3 regions of the Nocardiopsis sp. KDC1DS13DA1 genome follow, and region 3 is predicted to be linked to each of the others. Evidence: predicted binding sites of a transcription regulator. Region 3 holds the regulator's gene; each other region holds the start of a gene.

Region 1 (7,049 bases), on a different contig from region 3:
CCCGCTTCGACGTGGTGACCGTGACCCGACCCGCGACGGCCGCGGCCGAACCGGCGATCCGCTTCGAGACGGGCGGCGGCCTCGGCCCCTGGGAACCCCTGCACCTGCACACCTCGGGCCGGGACGACCGGGACCCCGACTCCTCCGCCCTCGTCCGCGCCCCTGAGGGGGCCACCGGCTACGAGGTGCGCGGCGGAGCCAGGACGACGGCCCTGAACCTGAGCGACGGGGAGGCGCTGCGGTTCGACGGCCCGGCGCGCACGTCGCTGTCGGCGGAGGGCGACGGCTACCAGACCCTGGGCGGCTCCTCCGGGCGCCCGTCCGCGCGGTTCGTGACCCGCTCGGGCTGGGGTGCCGACGAGTCGTACCGCTTCGACGACGAGGGCAACGACCTCTGGCCCGCCGAGTTCCACCCCGTACAGGCGCTCACCGTGCACCACACCGCGCTGGCGACCACCGGCGACCACGCCGCCGACGTGCGGGCCGTCTACCACCTGCACGCGGTCGAGCTGGCGTGGGGGGACATCGGCTACCACGCGCTCATCGCCCCCGACGGCACGGTCTACGAGGGCCGCCACTCGGGCGGGGACGGGGTGCCGGTCTTCTCCGGGTGGCCCCGGCCGGGCCGGGCCGAGTCGGTGACGGCCGGGCACGCCTACACGTTCAACCACGGCAACATCGGTGTGTGCCTGCTCGGTGACTTCACCGACGAGCTGCCCACCCGGGCCGCGCGGGACTCCCTCGTCAACGTCCTGCGCGTGCTGTGCGCGGTGTCGGGGGTGGACCCGGCCGCGGAGATCGAGTACGTCCACCCGGGTACCGGCGCGACGACACCGGCCCGGACGATCTCGCGCCACCGCGACTGGCTGGACACCGAGTGCCCGGGCAACGCGTTCTCCGCGGTGTTCGATACCGAGATCCGCCAGCGGGTCATCCGCGGCCGGGCCTGACCCTCCGTCGGGACGGGCGCATGACGGGCGGGGGAGCCCCGGGGGCGGGGCACCACTCTCGGGAGGCTCCCCCGCCCCTGCGCACCGGAACAGCCATGCCGCCTTTACGACGTAGATCATTCTGGTGACCGAGTGCCGTTTCCCGCGCATTAGGGTGTGCGCATCATCCGACGACCGAGGACCCGCCGCACCCATGCCCGACACCCCACCGACCTCCCCCGCCAGGCGCACCCTGCCCTCCGTGATCCTGGAGACGGAACGGCTGCGACTGCGCGCGTTCGTCGAGGACGACATCGACGACGTCCACCTGACCTACGCCGACCCCGGCCTCCAGAGGTGGGTGCCGCTCCCCGAACCCGGCGTCCCCTACACGCGCGAGAACGCCGAGCGGTGGTGTCGGCTGCTCGCCCCCGCCCTGCGGGCCGACGGCGACGGACAGCACTGGGCCGCCGTGGAGAAGCGGACGGGCCGCCTGGCGGGATCGATCAGCCTGCTGCGCACGGACTGGCCCTCGATGCGGACCGAGGTCGGCTACGTGGTCTCCCCCCGGGCGCGGGGGCACGGGTTCGCGACCGAGGCGGTCGTGGCGGTATCACGCTGGGCGATCGACCAGGGTTTCCAACGCGTGGAACTCAAGGCCGCCACCGGGAACACGGGGTCGCGGAGGGTGGCGGAGAAGGCCGGGTTCGTGTTCGAGGGGGTCGAGCGCAACGCGATGCCGCTGCACGAGGGCCGCACCGACCTGGCGGCCTACAGCCTCGTCCCCTCCGACCTGGGCCGCTGACCGGACTCGGACACCGGCGGAGGGCGCCGCGCGCCACCCGGGGATCAGTCCCAGACCCGGGACAGCAGCCACGCGCCGGTCGCGGTGTCATGGCGCAGTTCGTACACCCCCTGGGAGTGGGCGGTTCCCGCCTCCACCCGCCAGTGGCGGCGTTCGGGGGCCCGCGGCGCGCTGGCCGGACTCCAGTCCATGCGCACGGTCACCCAGTGGTCGAGGATCCTGCGCACCCCGAACACCCGGCCGTTCCAGGTGAACCTGGCCGGACGCCCGGCGTCCTCGACGACCGTGACCTCCGCCCCGTAGTACCGTCCCACCGCACTTCCCCTCACCCTCGACCGCCCCCGTTCCGACACACGCACCGGGCCGCCCGCCCGGGGAAGAACGGACCAGAGTTCGAACATGTGTTCTAACACTAGCGAAATCGGGGCGTCCGGGGAACCGTTTCGCGGGCGGGCCGATGGCCGGCGGCACCCTGGAGGGTCTGGCCCTGGAGGTCGCCGCGGTGCTCACCGCCATCCCCGGGTCCGGGGTGGTCCACCGCGACCTCAAGCCCGCCAACGCCCTGCTGTCCGGCGTCGGGCCCAAGGTCATCGACTTCGGCACCGCCCGCGCGCTGGACGCCACGGACGGCGGGACGACCCGCTCCCGGACGACGCGGAGGAGCCCGAGGGCAGGCACCGGGCGGGGGTCGTGACCCGGGTAGGCCCCGGGAGCAGCCCGCTCGGCGTGCTCTACACCCACTTCTCCGTGCACGAGATCCTCACCGAGGACCAGGCCGCGTTTTTCGGGTCCTCCGCTGCGCTGCGGACCGTGTCCGGGCGCCCGAAGGTCAGGGACGGTCCCTCCTCGGCCGCGCCCGCCGCTCGTTCCCCGCTCCGAGGCCCGCCCCGTCGTGCGCGACCCTGCCGGCGCCCGGACGACCACCCCCTCCGGTGACCGTCCCGAAAAACCGGCCCCAACCGGGAACCGGTGCGCGACGGCGCCGGGTCCGGCTGGCATGATGCGGGCAGTCGGACCCAGCGAAGGAGTGGACCAGTGCGCGCCATCGTCATCGAGGAACACGGCGGCCCCGAGGTACTGCGGCTGACCGAGGCGGACGCTCCCGAACCCGGCCCCGGCGAGGTCCTGGTCGACGTGACCGCCCGCGGGGTCAACTTCATCGACATCTACCAGCGCGAGGGCCAGTACGACGTCCCCCTCCCCTACGTCCCCGGGATGGAGGCGGCCGGTGTCGTCGCGGCCGTGGGCGAGGGTGTGCGCGACCTGTCCGTCGGTCAGCGGGTCGGATGGGCGATGGCCCCCGGCGGCTACGCGGACCGGGCGGTCGTCCGGGCCTCCGTCGTCGTCCCGGTCCCCGACGGGGTCCGCGACGAGCAGGCGGCGGCGCTCCTCCTCCAGGGGTTCACCGCCCACTACCTGACGTACTCCGTGTACCCCGTGGCGAAGGGTGACACCGTCCTGGTGCACGCGGCCGCGGGCGGAACCGGCCTGCTCATCACCCAGCTGGCCAAGGAGCGGGGCGCCCGGGTCATCGGCACCGTGTCCACCGGGGAGAAGGAGCGGCTCGCCCGGGAAGCGGGAGCGGACGAGGTCATCCGCTACACCCGGACCCCGGTGGCCGACGCGGTACGCGACCTCACCGACGGCCGCGGGGTCGCCGCGGTCTACGACGGGGTCGGCAGGGACACCTTCGACGCGAGCCTGGCGTCGCTGCGCCCGCGCGGTGTGCTGGCGCTGTTCGGCCAGTCCAGCGGGATGGTGCCGCCCGTGGACCCGCTGCGGTTGACCCAGGCCGGGTCGGTGTACCTCACGCGGCCGTCCCTGGGGACCTTCGTGGCCGAGCGCGAGGAGCTGATGGGACGGGCGCGCGACCTGTTCGGGCTGCTGGCGGCCGGACGGCTGGACGTCCGGATCGGCGGACGCTACCCGCTGGCCGAGGCGGCGCGGGCCCAGAGCGACCTCGCCGGCCGCAGGACCACGGGCAAACTCCTGCTCGTCTGATCCGCGGGCCCCGGAGAGCCGGGACCCTCGGGTCCTCCCGGGGCTCCGGTCCTCCCGGCTCCGCGCTTCCTCGGCTCCCCGCCGCTGCTCAGGCCCCCTCACGCGGGTTGGGCATCGAGCCCATACTGGCGCCCGCCCTGCGCACGTCGTCCCGCGCGTCGGCCACCGCGCGCTCGGCCGCCTCGGCGGCCTCCACCGCGGCCTGCTCCGAGGAGGACCGCTCCGACTCGTCCGCCGCCGTGATCCGGGCGGGTCCGGTCCCGATCCGCTCCGACTCCTTCTCCGTGGAGGGCACGGACGCGGCGGCCTCGCCCGAGAACGCGTGGGTGACGTTCTTGATCGCCTCGGTCAGCTCGCCGGGGATCACCCAGAACGTGTTGCCCTCACCCTGCGCCAGGTGCGGCAGGGTCTCCAGGTACTTGTAGGCGAGCAGCTTGGCGTCGGCGTCGTTGGCGTGCACCGCCTGGAACACCCGTTCCACGGCCTTGGCCTCACCGTCGGCGCGCAGGATGGCGGCCTGCTGGTCGCCCTGGGCCTCCAGGATCGCCTGCTGCCGGGCGCCCTCGGCCTTGAGGATCCGGGCCTGGCGCTCACCCTCGGCGTGCAGGATGGCGGCCCGCTTGTCACGGTCGGCCCGCATCTGCTTCTCCATCGCCTCCTTGATGGTGGGCGGCGGGTCGATCGCCTTGATCTCGACCCTGTTGACGCGGATCCCCCACTTGCCCGTGGTGTCGTCGAGGACACCCCGCAGGCGGGTGTTGATCTCCTCCCGGGACGTGAGCGTGCGCTCCAGGTCCATGGAGCCGATCACGTTGCGCAGGGTGGTGACGGTGAGCTGGTCGATCGCCTGGAGGAAGTTGGCGACCTCGTAGGCCGCGGCCTTGGGCTGGGTGATCTGGTAGTAGAGGACGGTGTCGATGTTGACGACGAGGTTGTCCTCGGTGATCACCGGCTGGGGCCGCGAGCTGAAGACGTGTTCGCGAAGGTCGAACTTGGTGTTGACGCGGTCCACACCCGGGATGATGAAGTTCAGCCCTGGGTTGAGCGTCCGGATGTAGCGCCCGAAGCGCTCGATGTTGTAGGCCCTCGCCTGCGGGACGATACGGATCGCCGACAGCGCGATGGCCACGAGGATGACCGCGAGGATGACGAAGGGAATAGCCGGGTCGATCATGTCCGCACCTGACCTTGGGGTCGTGGATGTGGCTCGGGACTGTTCGGAACTGTGGTGCCCGTCGCCTCCGGGCTCAGGGCAGGGCCTCCCGGGGGTAGACCACGGCGGTGGCGCCGTCGATCTCCATGACGTCGACGTGCGTGCCGATCGGGATCACCAGGTCCTCGTCGATGCAGCGTGCCGACCACTCCTCTCCGGAGAGTTTGATCAGCCCGTGGTCGCCGTCGACCTCCCGGAGGACCACACCGGAGCGCCCCACCAGCGCGGCGGTGCCCGAGCGCGCGTCGGGACCGCGGGTCATCTGCCGCTGCATGATCGGGCGGACCAGGACGAGACCGGCGACGGCGGTCGCGGCGAATCCGATGACCTGCACGGCCACGGGCAGTCCGATGGCGCCCAGGAGCGCGGCGACGAGCGCCGCCACGGCGACGAGCCCCAGCACGAAGGTCAGTGTGAACGCCTCGGCGACTCCGAGGGCGCCAGCGAGGATCATCCAGATCAGCCAGTCGGGCATGTTCTGCGGCCCTCCCGCGACGTATCGGGTAATCCTTAAGCTACCCACACGAGACGGACGAAGCACGCGATCCGACGGAGTGATCGGCGCTGTGGCCGTCGATGCGGCACCGCGGGCACCGAGCGCACGGGCACACTCCCGCACGCCGCACGTACCCACGAAAGAAGTCCGCCCGTGGACGGGCGGACAGGACGCCGGACGCGGGTACGGCCGCGGCCGGGCGGACGCACGGGGCCGCCGCCGCGGGAGGCACACGCGGCCGCGGCCCGCGGCACCCCCGTGGGAGGCACCGCGGGCCGCGGCCCGGGTGGCCCGGTCAGCCGACCGGAGGCACTACCGTCCGCCGGAGAACTGGTAGACCATCTGGTACGTGGGCCGGTTCTGCCAGGCGATCGGCCACATACCGATCCCGCCGACCGCCTGGTGGTCCACCGCGTCGGCACACACCTGGTCCCCGGCCGAACAGGGTCCGCCGCCCGGGTAGACCTCCTCCGCGGGGACGGCCGCCGCCTCCGCGAGGGTGTCGAGCAGGACCGTGCGGCAGGCGTCGAGGTCTCCCCCGCCGCAGTAGGTCTCGCCCAGCGGCCCCCGGACCTCGTGGCCGAGTACGGAGCGCAGGTCCTTGTCCACGTAGGACCACCAGCCGTACTGGAAGGCCGAGCCGACGTGGCCGTTGCCGGAGGGCGACTCGTCCACGCGGGCGGCACGGGTCAGCTCGGTGTAGAGGTCCGCGCCGAGCCCCGGTTCGAACTGCCCCCGAACCAGGCGCGGCCACCAGGCGTCGAGCACGCGGATGGCGTCGGCGTGCGCGTAGTACCCGGCGTCCCGTTCGGGCTCGCGCCGCAGGGAGCCGGACTCGTTCCAGGCCCGCAGCTCCTCGACGGCGGCGGCCAGTTCGGGGTCGTCGACCCCGGCGGAGTCGATGACCTCCAGGAGCAGCGGCAGGACCTCCTGCGCCCGCAGGTCCGCGGTCCCGGCCTCCATCATCACCCGGGTGAGGGAGGCGGTGGTGAACCGGTGGCCGCTCTCGACGAGCCCGGAGACGCGGACGTCGAGGAGGTCGCCGCGGTGCACGGAACCGGTGGACCAACCGGAGGTGTACCCCTGGGCGGGCTTGTTGTTCCAGTTGACGATGTAGTCCGGGTTGATCGCCTGGGGGTGGTCGGACAGCGGGTGGTAGTCGGCCCCGTTGGTCGCCGGGTCCCAGCCCGACCAGCCCGCGCCGGAGTAGGCGTCGATCGGCAGGTTCGGGTTGGTGCCGCCGGAGCGGACCGGGTTGGCGCCGGAGTTGACGAAGGCGATGTCCTCGTCGTCGACGTAGTGCCAGTTGAAGGCGTAGCCGATGTCGTAGGCGGCCTCGGTGAAGGTCTCCGCCGAGGTGATCTCGCCCGGATCGTTGAACCGCTGGAAGCCGATGATGGAGTCGACCTCCCGCATGTAGGTGGAGCGCAGCGAGGTGAAGGCGACCGGGTCCCCGTCGACGGTGGCGAAGGACCGTACGAGGCCGTACTCGGAGCGCAGCGAGGTGAGGGTGTAGCCGCCCGCCGCGGTCTGGTCGGCGACGGTGGGCTCCCAGTCGTTGGTGACACTGAGCTCCTCGAAGGGAACGCAGTCTCCGGAGCCGTC
Region 2 (7,049 bases), on a different contig from region 3:
GCCCCGGCGCTGGCCTCCCCGGCCGCGCCCCTGGTCGGGCCGGTGGTGGGGGCGTCGGTCGCGCTGCTCCCCGACGACCTGGCCGAGCGCTCCATGCTCGGAGACGCGGGAGCCAACGCGCTCGGGGCGGCCCTGGGGGTGGCGGCCGCGGCCCGCGCGCCCAGACCCGTGCGACTGGTGCTGCTCGGCGGGGCCGTCGCCCTGACCCTGGCCAGTGAGCGCACGAGTTTCTCCCGGGTCATCGACCGGGTGCCCGCCCTGCGCCGCCTCGACCGGTGGGGCAGGTGCGTGTGAGGGGGTCGCGGTGCCTCGTGCCGCCCTCGGCCGTGAGGTGACGCGCGGTGTCGGCACGGCGGCGGCGGTCATCGCGCTGGCCACCGTCGGGGCGCGCCTGGCGGGTTTCGGGCGGACGGTGGTGTTCGCCCGGACGGTCGGCGACACCTGCCTGGGCACCGCCTACGTCACGGCTAACCAGTTGCCCGCGGTCCTGTTCGAGATCGTCATCGGCGGAGCGCTCACGGCGATGGTCGTGCCCGTCCTGGCGGCCTCCGTGGAGCGGGGCGACCGGGAGCGGGTGCGCCACACCGTCTCCGCGCTGATCACCTGGGTCCTGCTGCTGGCCGTTCCCCTGTCCGCGCTGCTCGCCGCCGCGGCGGCCCCCGCGACCGCGCTCATGCTGGGTCCGGCGGCCGGCTGCGACCGCGGCGACCTGGCCGCCCTGGCCGCGCGCATGCTCGTCGTGTTCGCCCCCCAGATCGTCCTCTACGGCCTGGCCGCGGTCCTGTACGGGGTCCTCCAGGCCCACCGGCGGTTCCTCGCGCCCGCCCTGGCCCCGCTCGTGTCGAGCCTCGTGGTGATCGGCTGCTACCTGGCCTTCGTCCCCCTGGGGGCCGGAGACCGGTGGGATGTGGGGGAGCTGTCCGCGGCCGCCGAGCTCACGCTGTCGCTGGGGACGACCGCGGGGGTGGCGGCGCTGTTCCTCACCGTGCTCGGCCCCATGGCGCGGCTGCGTGTGCGCCCCCGGCCGCGGCTGACGTTCCCGCCCGGGGTGGGGGAGCGCGTCCGGGCGCTGGCCGCCGCCTCCCTCGTGCCCCTCGTGGCCATGCAGGTGTGCCTGCTGCTGTTCGTGGCGTTGGCCAACCACGGCGGCGGTGCGGGTGCGGCCGTGCTGCACACCTACGCCTGGGCCCTGTTCACACTCCCCTACGGGGTGATCGCGGTCCCCGTGGCCACCAGCGCCTTCACGGCCCTGGCGGTGGCGCACGCCGACCGCGACCACCGGGGTTTCGGCGCTCTGGTCTCCGGTTCCGCCCGGGCCGCGGTCGTGGCCACGGCGGGTGCGGGCACCGCACTGGCCGCGGCCGCCGTCCCGGTCGCGGCGGTCTTCGCGCGGGAGGACCCGCTGGCCCTGGAGCGGGCGCTGCTCGCCTACGCTCCGGGTGTGGTGGGGTTCGGGCTGGTCGCGCTGCTCAGCCGGGCACTGTACGCCTCCCACCACGGCCGCCCGGCGGCCGCCGCCCAGGTGACCGGGTGGGTGGTGGTGATGGCGGGCGCGGTCGTCCTGGTGTGGGCGGTGCCCCCGGAGTGGACGATCGCGGCGCAGGGCGCGTCGGTCACGGTGGGGCTCACCCTGGCGGCGGTCCTGCTGTGCGCGGTTTCGGTGCGCGCGCACGGGCGCGGGGCGCTGGCCGGGGTCGGCAGGTCGGTGGTCGCGTCCCTGGCGGGTGGTGTCGCGGGGTGGTCCGCGGGCCGTACGGTCGCGGCGGTGCTGCCCGTGGCCGACGTGTGGTGGGCGGCGGGTTCGGCCGTGGCGGCCGGATCGGTCGGGCTGGTGGTGTTCGCGGCCGTGGCCGCGCTGGTGGACCCGTCCGCGCCGCGGGCGGTGGCCACCCGTGCCAGGAGCGTACGAGAGGGCAGGAGGGCGAAGCGGTGAACCGCAGGATCGCGCTGGTCGTGGGGACCAGCACCGGAGGGGTCGGGCGGCACGTGCGGTCGCTGGCCGAGGGGTTGCGCGGGCGCGGACACCGGGTGGCGGTGTTCGGGCCGGTCTCGGCGGACCGGGCGTTCGGATTCAGCTCGGCGGGGATCCGGTTCGCGCCGGTCCCGATCGGTGCCGCCCCGTCGCTGGGCGATCCCGGGGCCGTCCTGAGGTTGGGTGCCCTGGCCGCGGGTGCGGACGTGGTGCACGCCCACGGGATGCGGGCGGGGGCGCTGTGCGCGTTGGCGGGGGCCTCGCCGCTGGTGGTGACGGCGCACAACGCGCCGCCGTCGGTGACCGGGCCGCTGACCTCGGCCTACCCCGTGCTGGAGCGGATCGTGGCGCGGCGGGCGGAGGTGGTGTTGGGGGTCTCGGGCGATCTGGTGCGTCGGTTGCGTGCGGCCGGGGCGCGTGAGGCCCGGATGGCGGTGGTGGCCGCGCCCCCGGTCGGGGAGCCGCTGAACGGTCGTGAGGCCACGCGGGCCGACCTGGCGGTGCGCCCCGAGCGGCCGCTGCTGCTCACCGTCGGTCGGTTGGCCGAGCAGAAGGGGTTGGACACGCTGTTGGCGGCGGCGCCGTCGATCGCCGAGCGGCGGCCCGAGCCGGTGGTGGCGATCGCGGGGGACGGCCCGTTGTGGGGGGAGCTGCACGACACGGCCGCCGAGTTGAAGGCGGACGTGCGCATGCTCGGCCACCGGTCGGACGTGGCCGACCTGCTGGCGGCGGCGGACGTGTTCTGCCTGCCCAGTCGGTGGGAGGGGCCGTCTCTGGTGATCATGGAGGCGCTTCGGGCGGGGCTTCCGGTCGTGGCCACGCGTGTGGGCGGTATCCCGGACCTGTACACGGGGACGGTGCTCATGGTGCCGCCGGAGGATCCGTGTGCCCTGGCCTCGGCGGTCGGGCGGGTGTTGGACGAACCCGAGGTGGCCGGGGCGTTGCGCGCCCGCGCGCGTGCGGCGGCCCGGGACCTGCCCACGGAGGAGGACGCGGTGGCGGCGGCCGACGGGCTGTACGCGGCGGTCGCGCGGCGCAGGGTCTGATGCCGCCGGCGGGGTCCGGGGGGCGCCGGCGCGGAGCATGGTGAACGCCACCCCGCCACCGGCTTCCGTCCGTGGGTGTTTGATGACATGCTGGGTAGGGGTCGGGTTGTGCACCCATGTCATGAGGTGTGCCCCGGTACCCTTGTATTTCACGTGAGGGGAGTATCCCTGTCGCGGCGGAGCCGTCATCACGGAGCACAGTGTCGTGTTCCCGGTTCCGTCGGTTCGCGCCGGCGTCGGGCGAGCGGGAGAGACCTCCGGTAGTTCGACGTGCGCGCAGTGCTCCCGCGCGCACCGACCGGAGGAGTTTCCGACCGTGAGCGTTCCCCTGTGGGTATGGGCCGTCACCATCCTGGGCATGGTCGCCGTCCTGGCGATCGACCTGGCCATCGTCGACCACCCCTGGAGCAAGAAGAGCGGGCCCAAGGAGTTCGGGGTCCGCCAGGCCGCCTGGTGGGCGGCCTTCTACGTGGGTGTGGCCATCCTGTTCGGCTTCGGCCTGATGTACTTCGGCGGTTCGACCGCGGGCGCCGAGTACTTCGCCGGGTTCATCACCGAGAAGAGCCTGAGCGTCGACAACCTCTTCGTGTTCTACCTCCTCATGGGCGCCTTCGCGGTGCCCAGGAAGTACCAGCACGAGGTCCTGCTCATCGGCATCGTCATCGCGCTCGTCATGCGCGGCTTCTTCATCATCCTCGGCGCGCAGGTGATCAACGCCTGGAGCGAGGTCTTCTACCTCTTCGGCGCCTTCCTCATCTACACCGGTTACAAGATCGTCCGGGACCACCTGAAGGCCGACGAGGAGGAGAAGGACTTCACCCAGAACCCGGCGGTGCGCCTGGTCAAGCGGTTCTGGCCGGTCACCGACGACTACCACGGCGCGCACATGACCGTGAAGCTCGACGGCAAGCGGCACGTGACCCCGATGCTGCTGGTCATCGTCGCCATCGGTGTCGTCGACCTGGTCTTCGCCGTCGACTCCATCCCGGCCATCTTCGGCCTCACCCAGGACGCCTACATCGTCTTCACCGCCAACGCCTTCGCGCTGCTGGGGCTGCGCCAGCTGTACTTCCTGCTGGCCGGTCTCATGGACAAGCTCGTCTACATCAGCTGGGGCCTGTCCGCGATCATGGTCTTCATCGGCGTGAAGATGATCCTGCACGCGCTGCACGAGAACGGTGTGCACGCTCCGGAGATCGGTATCGGCGCCTCGTTGACCGTGATCATCGGCCTCATGGCGGTCACCATCGTCGCCAGCCTGGTCAAGTCCCGCGTCGACGCGCGCCGGCACTCCGCCGTCGAGGCGGCGGCGGAGGGGGACACCACGGCCGACCGTTCCTGAGCCCGGCCGGGGAGGGCGGCGCCGTCTGCCCCTCCCGGGGGAGTCGGACACGACCGGTTCTCGAAAACAACCGAATTCGAACGCCTGTTCGTCTATAGTGGTGGTGTCCGACGCTGAGCCGTTCGGGCACCACCACTTCCTCGAGGTGGAAGAAACCGCCACCGGTGGTCGTTAGTCTTGTCGGACGGGAGGGACCGCGGGCCCCGCGTCCTCCTCCCCACCCCCTTTCGAGCCCGGTTCCCGGGCCGGGGCGGCCGATTGACCGTTCACCGGACCGCGAAGTCCACACACGGGTCAGCCGACGTCGCGCGACGAGGTCCACGTCCTGTGCGCCCAAGCCGAAGGATGTCTCACTCGATGGTCGAACAACTGGTAGTCCGGGGAGCACGCGAGCACAACCTCAAGGACGTCTCGCTCGACCTGCCACGCGACTCCATGATCGTGTTCACCGGTCTGTCCGGGTCAGGTAAGTCCTCCCTGGCCTTCGACACGATCTTCGCCGAGGGGCAGCGGCGCTACGTCGAGTCCCTGTCGGCCTACGCCCGCCAGTTCCTGGGGCAGATGGACAAACCGGACGTCGACTTCATCGAGGGGCTCTCGCCCGCGGTGTCCATCGACCAGAAGTCCACCAGCCGCAACCCCAGGTCCACCGTCGGCACCATCACCGAGGTGTACGACTACCTGCGTCTGCTGTGGGCGCGCGTGGGCGTGCCGCACTGCCCCGAGTGCCGCCGCGAGATCGCCCGGCAGACCCCGCAGCAGATCGTGGACCGGGTTCTGGAGATGACCGAGGGCACCCGCTTCCAGGTGCTCGCCCCGGTCGTGCGCGGACGCAAGGGCGAGTACGTCGAGCTCTTCAAGGACCTCCAGAGCAAGGGCTTCACGCGTGCCGTCGTCGACGGCGCCGCCGTGCGGCTGGACGAGCCGCCCAAGCTCGGCCGCTACGACAAGCACGACATCGCCGTCGTCGTGGACCGCCTGAGCGTCAAGGCCTCCGCCCGGGGCCGCCTCACCGATTCGGTGGAGACCGCGCTCAAGCTCGCGGGCGGGACCATCGTCCTGGACTTCGTCGACCTGTCCGAGGACGACCCCGAGCGGGAGAAGGTCTTCTCCGAGCACCTGTACTGCCCCTACGACGACCTGTCCTTCGAACAGCTCGAACCGCGCTCGTTCTCCTTCAACGCCCCCTACGGCGCCTGCCCGGACTGCTCGGGCCTGGGCACCCGGATGGAGGTCGACGCCGACCTGCTCGTGCCGGACCCGGAGAAGACCCTGGCCGAGGGGGCGATCTCCCCGTGGACGGGCGGCACCAACTCCGGGTACTGGGACCGCATCCTCACGGCCCTGGGCGAGGCCGTCGGCTTCGACCTGGACACCCCGTGGGAGCGCCTGCCCCGCCGCGTGCGCAAGGCCATCCTGGAGGGCCACGACACCCAGGTCCACGTGACCTACCGCAACCGGTACGGGCGCAGCCGCTCCTACTACACCGAGTTCGAGGGCGTCATCCCCTGGGTCAAGCGGCGCCACTCCGAGACCGAGAGCGACTGGGGCCGTGAGCGGCTCGAGGGCTACATGCGCACGGTCCCCTGCCCCACCTGTGAGGGAACCCGCCTCAAGCCGGTGGTGCTGGCCGTGACGGTCGGCGGGAGGTCCATCGCCGAGGTCGCGCAGATGTCGCTGAGCCAGAGCGCCGCCTTCCTCGCCGACCTCAGGCTGTCGGACCGGGACATGGTCATCGCCGCCCAGGTGCTCAAGGAGATCAACGCCCGCCTGGGCTTCCTGCTGGACGTCGGTCTGGACTACCTCTCCCTGGCCCGCTCGGCCGGGTCGCTCTCCGGCGGTGAGGCCCAGCGCATCCGCCTGGCCACCCAGATCGGATCGGGCCTGGTCGGCGTGCTCTACGTCCTGGACGAGCCGTCCATCGGCCTGCACCAGCGTGACAACGCGCGGCTGCTGGAGACCCTGCAGCGGCTGCGCGACATCGGCAACACGCTGATCGTCGTCGAGCACGACGAGGACACCATCCGCGCCGCCGACTGGGTCGTGGACATCGGCCCGGGCGCGGGCGAGCACGGCGGCCACGTCGTGGTGTCGGGCATCGTGGACGAGCTGCTCACCGCCTCGGACTCGATGACCGGCGACTACCTGGCCGGGCGCCGCGCCATCGCGCTGCCCGAGTCGCGCCGCCCCCTCGGCAGGGGGCACGAGCTCGTCGTGCGCGGGGCGCGTGAGAACAACCTCGACGGGATCGACGTCACCTTCCCCCTGGGTGTGTTCACCGCGGTCACGGGTGTGTCCGGGTCGGGCAAGTCCACGCTGGTCAACGAGATCCTGTACAAGGCCCTGGCCAAGGAGCTCAACGGAGCGCGCGATGTCCCCGGGCGCCACCTGCGGGTCAACGGCACCGGCAAGGTCGACAAGGTCGTCCACGTCGACCAGAGCCCGATCGGCCGTACCCCGCGCTCCAACCCGGCCACCTACTCCGGGGTCTTCGACCACATCCGCAAGCTCTTCGCGCAGACGACCGACGCCAAGACGCGCGGCTACCAGCCGGGCCGGTTCTCCTTCAACGTCAAGGGCGGCCGGTGCGAGGCGTGCTCGGGTGACGGCACGCTCAAGATCGAGATGCAGTTCCTGCCCGACGTCTACGTGCCGTGCGAGGTGTGCCACGGTGCCCGGTACAACCGGG
Region 3 (7,049 bases):
GGCGCTCCGGTCCCCCGGAGCCGGTATGCCCAGCGACCAGAGGTCACGGCGGCTCTGCCCCCGCTCCACCCTCCTGCGCACACGGGAGAGGACTCCGAAACGGAACAGGAGCCTCTGGACCCCCCGGACGAACTCCTCGGAGGGCATGTCCAGGCCGACGGGCGTCGGGCGTTCCCGGTCCGCGGCACCGCCCCCGGTCTGGAAGACGCTGCGCAGGTACGCGCGCACGACCGGCAGCGGAGCGGTGAACAGGAAGGGCGGGACCGCCGTGTCGGCGCCGCGCGTACGCAGCCCCCACCTCTCGACGAACCCGCCCAGACCCGTTCCGTACGAGCGTGTGCGTCGGCGGTCCGGGGACCGGCCGCGGTCCGTGACGGGGGTTTCCCCACGCTGCGCTTCCGGAAGGACCTCGTCGAGCGCGGCGGTCACCCACTCCAGCTCCGACGGGGTGGCGGTCGTCGCCTCGATGGTGGGTGACCGGTCGGTCCCCCCGTACCAAACGACGGATCCGGCGCACTGGAGCCAGCCCGCAAGAGCGGCCTGGGCGATGTCACCCGGACGGATCTCGGATTCACCGTGGGAGCCCCTCCTGTGCCACTGGAGGAGGTCACCCGGCCGGAGTTCCCCCGCGGGTACGAAGCGTCCCCGGGACGGACCGCTCCCGCCGCTCCGCCACACCAGGTGGTCCTCGGTGACGTCGAGCGGGTGCCCTGCCCCGGTGTGCAGGCGCAGGACCTGCTTGGTCCCGTTGGCCCTGGTCGCGACGACACGGGTCAGGCCGTGTCCGTCGTAGACCTTGGTTCCGACCGCGTCGTCGTCCACCAGTTCGCCGATGGGGACGAGCCCGGCCGGTGTACTCACCCTCGCACCGCGGGGCTGGCACGCCGAGACCTGCTGCGGTGAGGTCGTGCCGACGTTGAACCAGACCGGCGAGTTGAAGCTGAAGAGCTGGTGGACGAGCGCGTACTTGAGTTCGTGGTCGAAGGTCTGGGCGTCCTCGTCTCCCGCGAGGTAACCGTGCGAGCGGCCGGCCTCGGTGTAGGCACCCACGACGCGGTCGACGACCTGTTTGAGGCTCCACTCGCGTTCGGGGGTTCCCAGCGCCCCCCGGAAGTACTTGCTCGCCACGATCTGGGTGGCGTTCATCGACCACGAGGTGGGGAACTCCACACCGCGCTGCTCGAAATTGACCGTTCCGTCGCGCCAGTTGGTCATGACGACGTCGCGGCGTTCCCATTCGAGGGTGTCGTACGGATGGACACCGGGTGTGGTGAGGACACGCCCCATCCCGAGTCCCCCGCGTCCCGTCCGGTCACTCGTGTTCTCCGTCATGACGGCATCCCCCTGAGAACGCGTCGACGGCCCGGCCCGGGCCGGGCCATGCGGTGGAGGTGGTGGTGTTACTCCCCGTCCGCGCCGGGCCCGGCCTCGTGGTCCTGACGCAGGCTGGCGATCTCGGCCTCGAAGTCGGCCAGGCTCTCGAAGCCGCGGTAGACACTGGCGAAGTGCAGGTAGGCGACCTCGTCGAGTTCGCGCATGGGCCCGAGGATGGCCAGTCCGATCTCGTGTGCGGGGACCTCGGCCATGCCCCGGCTGCGGATCTCCTCCTCGACCCGCTGCCCGAGCTTGGCCAGGGCGTCCTCGGAGACGGGTCTGCCCTGGCAGGCCCGGCGCACCCCGGCGATGACCTTGGTACGGCTGAAGGGCTCGGTGACCCCGGAGCGTTTGGCGACCATCAGGAGGACGGTCTCCTGGGTGGTGAACCTGCGCTCACACACGGGGCAGGACCGTCGGCGGCGGATGGCCGCACCGTCGTCGGTGGACCTGCTGTCGATCACCCGGGTGTCCGGATGGCGGCAGAACGGACAATGCATCCCTGTTCACCTGCTTCCCTCGCGACGACCCGCACGTCCACTTAACCACAACTTCTGGACGACAACCTCCCCGACACACCCAGATGTTGTGGTCGAACCTAGACGCCCACGCATGGCGGCGCAACCTTGGACGTACGCGCGCTCCACGCACGCCCGGGCGGCCGCAGGCAGGGGCCCGGACAGCCGGAACACGGAGGGGGAGGGGGGCGGCGGACGGCCCGCGGACGGTGGACCGGGCCGCCCGAAATCCGCCTCCCAGGATAGCGCCGGCGCGCCGTTCGGCCGCCGAGGCACAGGGCACCCGGGAGTCGCCATCATCGCGCCCGCCGGGGTCGGCGCGCGAACCCCGGCGGGAAACGGCGAACCCCGGGGGACACGGACACACTCTGTTGACGCATTCCCGGGACACCGGCACGGGTACACGTGTACACGTAAGTGGAGGCCGGGAATTGACCGCGAAAACGCGTGCGCAATTGTCCGACCCCTCGAACGCTTGTTTGATATCACCGTCCGCAACGACTAATGTTGACGTTGATTTCACTCCGGTTTCGCCATCACGTGGGCCCACGGGTCGGCGCGGTCGCGGATCGGACGTGGCCAGTCACACAAGCAGGCCCTGACCGAACCGAACGCCGAGGAGGCCCGGCCGTGCCGGAGGAGAACCCCGGAACCACCACCGTCCTCTCGCCCGTGGGCGACGCGGGCGGGCCGACGCCCGACGCTCCCAAACTCACGGCGCGTCAGCAGAGCGTGCTGAACTGTATCCAGCGCTACGTACGGGAACGCGGTTTCCCGCCCTCGATAAGGGAAATCGGCGACGCGGTCGGCCTGTCCAGCCCCTCCAGCGTGGCGCACCAGCTCAAGGTGCTCCAGCGCAAGGGTTACCTGCACCGCGACCAGAACCGCCCACGCGCCGTCGAACTGCGCACCCCCGGCCGCCCGTCCGGTGCGCAGGCGGACCGCCCGGAGTTCACCGCCGACGCCGCACGCGCCGCCGCCGTGCCGCTCCTCGGCCGGATCGCCGCGGGCGGTCCGATCCTCGCCGAGGAGTCCGTGGAGGACGTGCTGTCCCTCCCCCGCCAACTGGTCGGCGAGGGGCGGCTGTTCATGCTCACCGTGGTCGGTGACTCGATGACGGAGGCCGCCATCACCGACGGCGACATGGTCGTGGTCCGCCAGCAGCAGGACGCCAACAACGGCGACATCGTGGCCGCCCTGCTGGACGACGAGGCCACCGTCAAGGTGCTGCGCCGCGAGGAGGACGGCCACGTGTGGCTCCTGCCCCGCAACGAGGCCTACGAGCCCATCAACGGAGACAACGCCACCATCCTCGGTAAGGTCGTCACGGTCATGCGCCGCGTCTGACCCGCTCCCCGGCCCGTCCGCCTGTCGGCGACGGGCCGGTCGCGCGGCGGAACACGTGCTTGCCGCGCACGCCCTAAGCTGAGAAGCGTGCCCACACCCACCGCCTCCCCCGCACACGGCCGCTGGCGGACGCTCGCCGCCGTCGGCGCGACCGTCGGCCTCCTGCTCTCCACCGCCTGCTCCGGCGAGGCTCCCCCGATCCCGCCGCCCGGAGTCAACGGATCGGCCCGGGACCTGTCGTTCACCGTGGACGGCGAGGAGGTGTTCGCGACGTTCACCGCGCCCCCGGGAACCGTCGGTACGGTGCCCGGCGCGCTCATCATCTCCGGCAGCGGCCCCACCGACCGGGACGGGAACGCGTCGGCGCGTCCCGACGCCGACACCAACCTCAACCTCGCCCGGGTGTTGGCCGAGGCCGGGGTCGCCTCGCTGCGCTACGACAAACTCGGCAGCGGCGAGACGGGACTGGGTGGCCTCGACCCGGACGAGCCGGTCGCCCCCGAGGTGTTCGACCGCCAGGTGGCCGCCGCCTACGAGGAGCTGCTCGCCCAGTCCGAGGTGGACCCCGAGCGCACCGCCGTCGTCGGGCACAGTGAGGGCGCCCTGTTCGCCCTGCGCGCCCACGAACTCGTGGCCGCCTCACCCGCTCTGGTCCTGGCAGCCCCACCCGGAACCCGCTACCTGGACCTCATCGACCGCCAGCTCACCGAGAGGGTCCGCGTGGCCGAGGCGCGCGAACAGCTCGGTGAGGTCGACAGCGTCGAGCTGCTCTCCGACGCCCGGGCGGGACGTGCTGCTCTGCGCGGCGGGCGCACCCTGCCCGACGGCCTGTCATCCGCTCTGGAGAACGTCTACTCCGAGCAGAACGCGGCCTTCCTGTCCTGGATCGACGCCTTCGACCCCGTGGAACTGGCCCGGGACGTCCCCGAGGGCACACCGGTGCTGGTGCTGTGGGGCGACCAGGACGCCCAGATCACCCGGTCGGACGTGGACCGCCTCATGACCGGGTTCGCCGACGCCGAACGCGTCGACGTCCCCGGCGCCGACCACGTGTTCCGTGAGTTCAGGGACGAGCCCGGTGCCGCCGTACTCGACGCCGACCGACCCTTCGCCCCGGAGGTCGCCCCGGCCCTGGAGGAGTTCCTCGACCGAGCCTGGTGACCGTCCCCGCCGGGCACCCCGGTCAGGCGGGCAGTTCGGCGACCACGGCGCGGGCGAGCTCCTCGGCCGTCTGCACCCCTCGTTGCGCCTCCGCCGCGCGCGCGACACCGTAGTCGGCGGCGGCGCCGTAGCAGGTCTCCACGTACAGGTTGGACACGCGGGCGCCCACACAGGCGAACGGGAAGTCGGACTCGTCGGTCCAGGAGACCGCCTCGTCGCCGACACCGTCCACGGCGGTCGTGTCCTGGTTCGCGGTGGTGTTCCGCAGGTTCTCGGTGGCCGTCTCGATCCCGCCGGGGTTGGGCGCGGCCACCATCACCAGAGTCGCGAACGACGGCACCGCCTCCCCCGGCCCCGCCGGGGTGGCCCACCGGCACTGCCAGCCGGTACCGAACGCGTCCTGCTGGCCGCCGAGCGGCTCCTGGATCTCCAGGGTGTGCGAGGGGACCGCGGCGTCGAGGACCTCGGTCTCCCCCGACGCGCACTCCGGTGCGGCCTCGAAGTCACCCGACTCCAGGGACTCGCGGTTGAGGGCGAACCACACGCCTCCGGCGATGAGCAGGACCACCACCAAGGCCAGGGCCGTGACACCGACGACCGCGCACCCCCGGCTCTGGGGCTGCGTCGCCGGGACGGGCGGACGGGGGGCCTGAGGGATCACAGCGCCTCCACGAGTTGCTCCGCGACGCGCACGGTCAGCTCACGCGCGTCCTCACGGTCGGCGGGCCCGTCCCCGGAGACACCGGAGTAGGCCACCCGGACCAGCAGGTTGTCGGTGGTGAAGGCCAGGTCGGCGGTGCCCCGTGCCTCGTCCGCCCACACGCGCCCCCCGACGTCCGACGGGAGCCGTACTCCCTCGCTCGCCGGTGGTACCAGGGCGGCCAGGGCCCGTTCGGCCTGTTCGGTGCCTGCGACGGGCTCTTCGCCGGAGGTGTCGGTGAACAGAGCGGAGAACTCCACCCGCAGCACACCCGGGTCATCGGCGGCGCCCAGCGAACTCCACGTGCACACGGCGTTGTCGCCGCCCGGCCGCGGACCGGACTCGACGGCCTCGGGCACCGCACCGGGCAGGGCCTCCTCGACCGCGGAACCGGGTACGGCGGCGCAGTCGGGGGCGGCGGTGTGGACGTCGTCGGTACCGGGGACGTCGGGGTCGCCGCCGGCCAACACGAGCCCGCCGCCGATCGCCACCGCGGAGAGCACCGCGGCACCGCACACGATGACGGCGCCGCGTACCAGCGGACCACCCGACCTACCGGATCGGGACACCCGGCCACCGCCTCCCTGTCGGTCGTGGCTCGTTCCGGCGTGTCACACGGGGGCGGCGACCGCCGGTCGCGACCGCCGCCCCAGACGCCGGATCAGCCGACGACGATGTTCACCAGCTTCGGCGCGCGGACGATCACCTTGCGGATCTGCTTGTCACCGATGAATCCCCGGGCCTTCTCCGAGGCCAGCGCGAGCCGCTCCAGCTCCGCCGGGTCGATGTCGGGCGCCACGGACAGCTTGTCCCGGACCTTGCTCTGCACCTGCACCACGCAGGTCACGGACTCCTGGACCAGCAGCTCCGGGTCCGCCTCGGGCCAGTTGCCGACGGCGACCGTGCCCGTGTGGCCCAGGCGCTCCCAGCCCTCCTCGGCCACGTACGGCGCGAACAGGGACAGCGCCACGGCCACGAACTCGGCCGCCTCGCGCACGGCCGGGTCGGCCGCGCCGGGGCCGGAGTCGATCGCCTTGCGGGCGGCCGAGACCAGCTCCATGATCCGGGCGATGGCCACGTTGAACCGGCGCGCCTCCACCAGGGTGGTGACCTGGTCGATGGTGCGGTGGGTGGCCCGGCGCAGCTCGGTGTCCCCGGCCGCGGTGTCGGTCCCCGGCGAGCTGGCGGCGCCCGCCTCGCTGATCACGCGGAAGGCGCGGTTGAGGAACTTGGTGGCGGCGGTGACGGACACGTCCGCCCAGTCGACGTCCTCCTCCGGCGGGCTGGCGAAGAGCATCGTCAGCCTGACCGCGTCGACCCCGTGCTCGTCGATCTCCCTGCCCAGGTCCACACCGTTGCCCAGGGACTTGGACATCGCCTTGCCCTGGTTGATGACCTGGCCCTGGTTGGTCAGGCGGCGGAAGGGCTCGGTGAAGGAGAGCATGTCCATGTCGTACAGGACCTTGGTGAAGAAGCGCGCGTACAGCAGGTGCAGGGTCGCGTGCTCCTTGCCCCCGATGTAGTCGTCGACGGGGCCCCACCGGTCCACGGCCCGGCGGTCGAAGGGCGCCGTGTCCAGGTTCGGCGAGCAGTAGCGCAGGAAGTACCAGGACGAGTCGACGAACGTGTCCATGGTGTCGGTGTCGCGCTGGGCCGCCCCGCCGCAGGAGGGGCAGTCGACCTCGACCCAGTCGGTGGCGGAGGCCAGCGGCGACACGCCCCTGGGGGCCAGCTCGGCGCCCTTGAGCTCGGGCAGCGCCACCGGCAGCTGGTCGTCGGGGACGGGCACCTCGCCGCAGGAGGGGCAGTGGATGATGGGGATCGGTGTGCCCCAGTAGCGCTGACGGGACAGCAGCCAGTCGCGCAGGCGGTAGTTGATGGTGGCGGCACCGGTGCCGCGCTCGGCCAGTACCTCGACGATGCGGTCGATCGCCTCGGCCTTGCTCAGG

Evidence for each region. The regulator LexA, encoded in region 3, represses DNA repair genes until DNA is damaged. The targets are predictions, from matches to a motif close to TCGAACANNTGTTCGA.
Region 1: the regulator LexA is predicted to act here: its motif matches at 2,128-2,143, upstream of ACTVAJ_RS05720 (DUF6504 family protein).
Region 2: the regulator LexA is predicted to act here: its motif matches at 4,437-4,452, upstream of uvrA (excinuclease ABC subunit UvrA).

The regions. Positions count from the first base shown of each region.
Region 1 is NZ_JBVMUY010000006.1:46,902-53,950, forward strand. It holds gene ACTVAJ_RS05710 (peptidoglycan recognition protein family protein) at 1-950, shown strand, start outside; gene ACTVAJ_RS05715 (GNAT family N-acetyltransferase) at 1,144-1,734, shown strand; gene ACTVAJ_RS05720 (DUF6504 family protein) at 1,779-2,048, opposite strand; partial or broken gene ACTVAJ_RS05725 (protein kinase domain-containing protein) at 2,180-2,401, shown strand; gene ACTVAJ_RS05730 (quinone oxidoreductase family protein) at 2,770-3,735, shown strand; gene ACTVAJ_RS05735 (SPFH domain-containing protein) at 3,824-4,906, opposite strand; gene ACTVAJ_RS05740 (NfeD family protein) at 4,983-5,423, opposite strand; gene ACTVAJ_RS05745 (penicillin acylase family protein) at 5,757-7,049, opposite strand, start outside.
Region 2 is NZ_JBVMUY010000016.1:114,411-121,459, reverse strand. It holds gene ACTVAJ_RS11770 (hypothetical protein) at 1-294, shown strand, start outside; gene murJ (murein biosynthesis integral membrane protein MurJ) at 305-1,933, shown strand; gene ACTVAJ_RS11760 (glycosyltransferase family 4 protein) at 1,930-3,018, shown strand; gene ACTVAJ_RS11755 (TerC family protein) at 3,335-4,360, shown strand; gene uvrA (excinuclease ABC subunit UvrA) at 4,718-7,049, shown strand, end outside.
Region 3 is NZ_JBVMUY010000009.1:97,124-104,172, forward strand. It holds gene ACTVAJ_RS06810 (vitamin B12-dependent ribonucleotide reductase) at 1-1,332, opposite strand, end outside; gene nrdR (transcriptional regulator NrdR) at 1,401-1,874, opposite strand; gene lexA (transcriptional repressor LexA) at 2,523-3,239, shown strand; gene ACTVAJ_RS06825 (alpha/beta hydrolase family protein) at 3,327-4,400, shown strand; gene ACTVAJ_RS06830 (hypothetical protein) at 4,423-5,061, opposite strand; gene ACTVAJ_RS06835 (hypothetical protein) at 5,058-5,669, opposite strand; gene leuS (leucine--tRNA ligase) at 5,762-7,049, opposite strand, start outside.